Regions from separate parts of the Rhizobium sp. USDA 3886 genome, predicted to be linked through region 3. Evidence: predicted binding sites of a transcription regulator. Region 3 holds the regulator's gene; each other region holds the start of a gene.
The links. The regulator PhoB, encoded in region 3, activates phosphate uptake and scavenging genes when phosphate is short. The targets are predictions, from matches to a motif close to TGTCATNNANCTGTCAT.
Positions count from the first base shown of each region.

Region 1: ACZ9BX_RS30590 (PhoX family protein) is a predicted target of PhoB. The motif match lies at 1,029-1,045, and genes of this name have one in related genera.
Region 2: ugpB (sn-glycerol-3-phosphate ABC transporter substrate-binding protein UgpB) is a predicted target of PhoB. The motif match lies at 874-890, and genes of this name have one in related genera.

Region 1 covers NZ_JBWCDC010000003.1:1,599,267-1,601,532, forward strand. Annotated here, with positions in the region: gene ACZ9BX_RS30580 (type I secretion system permease/ATPase) at 1-179, opposite strand, end outside; gene ACZ9BX_RS30585 (hypothetical protein) at 687-962, shown strand; gene ACZ9BX_RS30590 (PhoX family protein) at 1,112-2,266, shown strand, end outside.
Region 2 covers NZ_JBWCDC010000001.1:2,714,563-2,716,828, forward strand. Annotated here, with positions in the region: gene ugpB (sn-glycerol-3-phosphate ABC transporter substrate-binding protein UgpB) at 1-796, opposite strand, end outside; gene ACZ9BX_RS13925 (YraN family protein) at 925-1,290, opposite strand; gene rsmI (16S rRNA (cytidine(1402)-2'-O)-methyltransferase) at 1,287-2,201, opposite strand.
Region 3 covers NZ_JBWCDC010000001.1:2,518,536-2,520,801, forward strand. Annotated here, with positions in the region: gene ACZ9BX_RS12935 (GcrA family cell cycle regulator) at 132-665, shown strand; gene phoB (phosphate regulon transcriptional regulator PhoB) at 736-1,419, opposite strand; gene phoU (phosphate signaling complex protein PhoU) at 1,454-2,167, opposite strand; gene pstB (phosphate ABC transporter ATP-binding protein PstB) at 2,202-2,266, opposite strand, start outside.

The sequences.
Region 1 (2,266 bases), on a different contig from region 3:
GTCGGCAGGCTTCGGCCCGGGATCACCCGATCATAGACTTGCAGCATGAAGAAAGAGCCGGTGAGCGCCAGTATGTTGACGATGCAGCTTGTCGCTCCGACACCGAGGAAAGCGCGCTTGAGGGAAAAAAGCGCCGCCACAAGGAAAGCCTGTGGTGGGCTGGATTTTTCATTCGCCATGCAGCGCTCCGCGGTTACACCATCGACGAAGCGGAAGCCGTCTTCGTACGGATATTCAATATTGCGTTCTTCAGCTTGAGGCCATTGTTAGCATCCCATGTGGCCGACGTGACCCCCTTAAAAATTTTCTTTCGGTCTAAATTAAGGACCGCTTTATGTCGGACGCAGGTGAAGGCCCGCTGTGCAGCAACGAGATCAATTGCACACACGCGGCTCGCGCCTTGCGGATGAAGTTCTCGCCCACAATCTCGATGTCGGTGTAAGGCTGAAGCCAGCCACGCGACCTCCGGTGCCCTCGCCTGGAGCGTTTGTCAGCGGTGTAGGTGCGGGGCACAATCTGGCCTCGCCGGCAGCCTATGGTCTGCGGCCGGTAACCTTTCATTAACCTTATCGGCCTATCGATGGCTGGCCGCTTTTCTGCGATAACAAAGCAGCATACGGCGTGCTGAGTCTCATCGATTCGCGCATGCCGCTCTTGGACTGGACATCTTCTCCAAGGAGGTTGCAATGCAACTGATCGCTCTACCAGATACGTTCAACCTGATCGGCAATGATGCGATTATCGTCATGAAGGCCAACGACACGCATCAAGCCGTATGTGTCACGAAAGACGCGCTTGCAAATGTTCAGGCCGCGCCTGACGCGCGGTGGCTGCCGCAGGATCTCAGCGTGCTCGAACACATCGCGAGCCGGAAATTCGATCATGGCGAGATCGCCTTCGATGGCCGAATCTGGATCACGGCGAAGGATATCCAAAACTGGCATAAGATGACGCGGCATTAGCGCCCGGAGTGCTCCGCCCGCTGCCTCGATAAGAATACCCGACCCGAAGATGCCGAAAAGGCAGTTTGTCGCATTTCCGTAATGTGGCAGCCCTAAGTTTAGAATGGCTCCAAAACTAGGGGCCAATTCTCAACTTTGGAGGCAGTCCCATGAACGAACATCTTTCTCAAAAGATATTCCCCACGACGCAACTTGAAGACGCGGATGGCGAAGGCCACAATTCAAGTCCCAATCCGACGATGGGCGAGATCATCAGCAAACGCTTTTCGCGCCGCAATTTCCTCCAGGGTTCGCTTGCCGTTGCCGCCATTACCGCGACCGTCAGCCCGGTCGCGTTGATGACGGCGGAAAAAGCGCGCGCGAACGGCACTTCGGCCTTCTCCTTCCCGGAAGTCGAGGCAGGCGTCGATGCCAACCATCACGTCGCCGAAGGTTACAACGCCGACGTTCTCCTGCGTTGGGGCGACGCGCTGTTCCCGGACTCGCCGGCCTTCGATCCGGCCAAGCAGACCGCAGAAGCCCAGCGCCGCCAATTTGGCTACAATAACGACTATGTCGGTTTCATCCCGCTCGAAGGCTCTTCGACACACGGGCTGCTTGTCGTAAACCACGAATATACCAACCCGCACCTGATGTTCCCCGGCATCGTCAAGATCGTCGATGGCAAGATCTCCCAGGACAAGCTCAGCAAGGAACAGGTCGACGTCGAAATGGCCGCGCATGGCGGTACGATCGTCGAGATCCGCAAGGTCGACGGAAAGTGGCAGGTCGTTCCGGATGGCAGCCACAACCGCCGCATCACATCCACCACGGAAATGCAGCTTACCGGCCCGGTCGCCGGTCATGATCGCGTCAAGACTTCGGCGGATACGACGGGCACACGTGTCATCGGCACGCTCAACAACTGTGCCGGCGGCGTGACCCCTTGGGGCACTTACATCATGGCGGAAGAGAATTTCCACGGCTATTTCTCCGGCGAACTGCCGGAAGGTCACAAGGAAGCTGCCAATTACAAGCGCTATGGCGTGCCGGAGGGGAGCTACGAGTGGGGCAATTATTACGACCGCTTCGACCTGTCCAAAGAACCGAACGAGCCGAACCGCTTCGGATGGATCGTCGAAGTCGACGTCATGGATCCGACTGCAACTCCGAAGAAGCGCACTGCTCTTGGCCGTACCAAGCATGAGGGTGCCGCATCGATCGTCAGCAAGGATGGCCGCGTGGTTTTCTATCTCGGCGACGACGAACGCTTCGACTACGTCTACAAGTTCGTGACTTCGGGAACGCTCAATGCGACCGATCGT
Region 2 (2,266 bases), 200 kb from region 3:
ACTCCTGCGAATAGAACTTCGGAGCAGAGTCAGGACCACCGCCCGGACCGCCGTACTGGAAGTAGCCGGCGTCCTGCCACTTCTTCAGGTCGTCCCAGAGACGAACCTGGGTCGGGCCGTTGAAGGTGAATTCGGCAGCCGGACCGCCGAAGCCGTTCTGAAGCGTGCCGTAAGGCAGGTCATGGATGGCCGAGAAGTTTTCGAGGCCGATCCAGGTTGCAGCATAGGTGATCGTAAAGCCGCACTTTGCAGCACCGGAGGAAACGATCTTCTTGGAAAAGTCTGCAAGTTCGGCATAGGTCTTCGGGGCAACGTCCGGATCAAGGCCGGCCTTCTTGAAGACGTCCTTGTTGTAATAGAGGATCGGCGTCGAGGAATTGAACGGGAAGGACAAGATGTTGCCTTCCGGATCGGAATAGTAGCCGACGACGGGAGCGATGAACTTCGACGGATCCCACGGCTCGCCTTCATCGGCCATCAGCTTATAGACCGGGTAAATAGCGCCTTTGGCGGCCATCATCGTGCCTGTGCCGACTTCGAAGACCTGAACGATGGCAGGCTGCTGACCGGCGCGGAAAGCGGCGATCGCGGACGTCAGCGTTTCCGGATAGGTGCCCTTGAAAACCGGAGTGACGTGATAATCAGACTGGCTTTCATTGAATTTCTGGACGATCTGCTCGAGCTTCTTGCCGAGTTCGCCACCCATGGCGTGCCACCAGGTGACTTCGGTCGCAGCAAAGGACGTGGATGCAGACAATGCGACCGCAGCGGCGGCCAAAGAAAGCTTCTTGAACATGGATAAAATCCTCTCCACCAGTCGTTGGGGTGAGGACACGCAATAGAGGCCTTGTATGACGCCTCCTTAACAGTTCAGTGACAGAAAGATTACAAAAACCGGATGTTTTGCACGCCTATGCAAAGCAATCAAAAAGCGTCCGGAAAATGCCGGGGCAGACGGCCGGGCATTACTGCTACAATATCATCTCGTTGCGACAAACGGCCATGATCCGGCTGGTGCGAAAGCCAGAGATCGCTGGCGTCACGGATACGTTTTTGGGCAGCGTAACGAACCGCATCTATGGCACCCATTTCGTCGCGCCGGGCCCTTACCTCGACGAAGACTGCCAGGTCGCGCTTCCAGGCGATGATATCAATCTCGCCGAGCTTGATGCGATGGCGGAGCGCCACGATGCGATAGCCCTTCAGCATCAAAAAGAGTGTCGCGATATATTCCGAGACGTAGCCGCGGCGCTGCGCCTTTCGCCGGCTAATGATCGCGCCCGCTATCACTCATTCCTAACCTTCATATCGAGCAGACGCTGGTAGAGTTCCTTGCGTGGCAGACCGGTGAGGCGTGCGGCTTCCGCGGCCGCCTTTGCCGTCGGCATGGACGTGACGAGGTCAGCAAGGATGGCGGCGACATCCGCTTCGTCCACCGGCTGCTCTTCCGGAGGGCCTATGACGAGCACGATCTCGCCCTTCACGTTGTCGTTTTCGGCATAATGCGCCGCAAGCTCCGCGAGCGTGCCGCGGCGGAACTCCTCATAGGTCTTCGTCAACTCGCGGCAAACGGACGCCCTGCGGGTAGACCCGAGCACGTCGGCAGCGGCAGCCAGCGTCGCGCCGATCCGGTGCGGCGATTCAAAGAAGAGGAGCGTCGCCGGCGCGACGGCAAATTCCGCCAGCCGGTCACGCCGCGCCTTGTCCTTCGCCGGGAGGAACCCCGCGAACAAAAAGGCGTCGTTCGGCAGACCCGAGCCGACGAGCGCGGCAAGCGGCGCCGATGCTCCGGGAATGGGAACGACGCGGTAACCGGCTTCGATCGCCGACTGTGCAAGGCGATAGCCGGGATCGGAGACAAGCGGGGTCCCGGCGTCGGAGACGAGTGCGACAGACTTGCCTGCTTCCAAGGCCTGCAGCAATCGCGGACCCGCCTCATCTGCATTGTGCTCATGATAAGCAAAGGGGCGGTTATGGATACCGTATCGATCGAGCAGAACGCGGGTCACGCGCGTGTCCTCGCAGGCAAGCACATCGGCACCCGCCAGCGTTTCCAGCGCCCGCAAGGTTATATCGCCAAGGTTGCCGATCGGCGTCGCGACAAGATAAAGTGCCGCTTCCAGCGGGCGGGCTGGGATGGCGACATTGTGCAGGCGATAGCTGTTCCGGCTATCCCCGGGTGATGCTTCCTTGACGCTCACCGTTCTTATTCCCTCGTTGCTGTCTGGCTGGAAACTTTGACCTTTCAGAATGCCGTCACCTCGCA
Region 3 (2,266 bases):
TAAAACTCAATTACTAGACTGCATGCGGCGGAACTAGTCACCACAATTGGTCAGGCGTTTCCTGCTTCGGATGTATCCGGAGCAAGGGTGGGGGATTCTGCCTTCACAACGCTAAACGGCGGAGACAGGGCATGAACTGGACAGACGAGCGAGTCGAAAAACTCAAAAAGCTTTGGTCCGAAGGACTGAGCGCGAGCCAGATCGCTGCGCAGCTCGGCGGAGTGAGCAGGAACGCGGTGATCGGCAAGGTCCACAGGCTTAGCCTTCCGGGCCGCGCCAAGGCCGGCGGCACCGCGGCGGCCGCACGCGCGCCGAAGCGTAATACCTCGGCTCCGCGCGCACCGAACTATGCATCGCGGATCGCGACCCGCACCGTCACGCGCCAGCAGGGCGCAACGATGCTCAAGGAAGAGATCGAAATCGATCTCATGGAGGAGGTAAACTATCGTCCGGCCGCAAACGTGGTCGTGCCGATCTCCCGCCGCCTCGGCCTGACGGAACTCACGGAACGCACCTGCAAGTGGCCGGTCGGCGATCCGCTGAAGGATGATTTCCACTTCTGCGGTTGCGATAGCCCGGACTCTTCACCCTACTGCAGCTATCATGCGCGCCTTGCCTATCAGCCGGTCAACGAGCGCCGCAGGACAGCAGCTCGCGCAAACTGAGCCGGATAAAAGACAAACGGAAACGGGCCTCGCGGGCCCGTTTTTTGATGTCCGGCAATGGAAGCGGCAATCAGGATTCCATGGAATATCCGGCACCGCGGACGGTGCGAATGACATCCTGCATGTTGGAGAAGTTCAGCGCCTTGCGCAGCCGGCCGACATGGACGTCCACAGTGCGCTCATCGACATAAATGTCGTGGCCCCAGACACCGTCCAGAAGCTGCGAACGCGAGAAAACGCGGCCGGGCGACGACATCAGGAATTCCAGGAGGCGGAATTCGGTGGGGCCGAGGCGAACTTCGCGGCTTTTGCGGTGAACACGATGCGTTTCGCGGTCGAGTTCGATGTCGCCGCATTTCAGCACCGTCGAGAGCACCTCAGGCTTGGCGCGGCGCAGCATCGCCCTGACGCGGGCAACGAGCTCCGGCGTCGAAAACGGCTTGACGACATAGTCGTCGGCGCCGGTCGAAAGGCCGCGGACGCGCTCGCTTTCCTCGCCGCGCGCCGTCAGCATGATGATCGGCAGGCGCTCGGTCTCCGGACGCATGCGCAGGCGGCGGCAAAGCTCTATGCCCGATACGCCCGGCAGCATCCAATCGAGGATCAAAAGGTCCGGCGTGCGCTCCTGAAGCCGGATTTCGGCCTCGTCGCCACGCAGGATGGTATCGACCTCGAAACCTTCGGCCTCAAGGTTATAGCGAAGAAGCACACTCAGTGCCTCTTCGTCTTCAACGACTGCAACTCTCGGGATCATTCGGTTCGGTCTCCTGAGGGCCGGTTCGGAATTGTCATTCCGTGACCGCGCCGACGGTGTTGGCAGTATCGTCCTTCGGACGTTCGCCTTCCGGCTGGGCGCCGGTCGCCATGTAATAGATCGTTTCGGCAATGTTGGTGGCATGGTCGCCGATGCGCTCGATGTTCTTGGCGCAGAAGAGAAGATGCGTGCAGCTGGTGATGTTGCGCGGATCTTCCATCATGTAGGTCAGAAGCTCGCGAAACAGCGAAGTGTACATCGCGTCGATTTCCTCGTCGCGCTCGCGGATCGACTTCGCCCTGTCGGCGGCACGGGTCGTATAGACGTCGAGCACTTCCTTGAGCTGGACGAGCGCCAGTTCGGAAAGATGCTCGAGGCCGCGGGCGAGCTTACGCGGAACGCCGGTGCTTTGCACCGCGATGACGCGCTTGGCCGTGTTCTTGCCGAGATCGCCGACGCGCTCAAGGTCGGCTGCGATACGGATCGAGCCCATGATCTCGCGAAGGTCGGAGGCCATCGGCTGGCGGCGGGCAATGGTGACGACCGCCTTGTCGCCGATCTCGCGTTCGGCATGATCGAGGATCACGTCGTCGGAGATGACCTTCTGGGCCAGAGCCGTATCGCCGTTGACAAGGGCGCGGACTGCGTCGGACACCATCTGCTCGGCAAGCCCACCCATTTCCGAGATGCGGCGGGTTAGGAACTTCAAATCGTCGTCATAGGCAGAAAAGATATGGGTCGATGCCATGGGAATTGTCCTTGAATAGCCTGAACGCCGCAACTCAGCCGAAGCGGCCCATGATGTAATCCTGGGTGCGGGGGTCGTCCGGGTTGGTGAACATCTTGT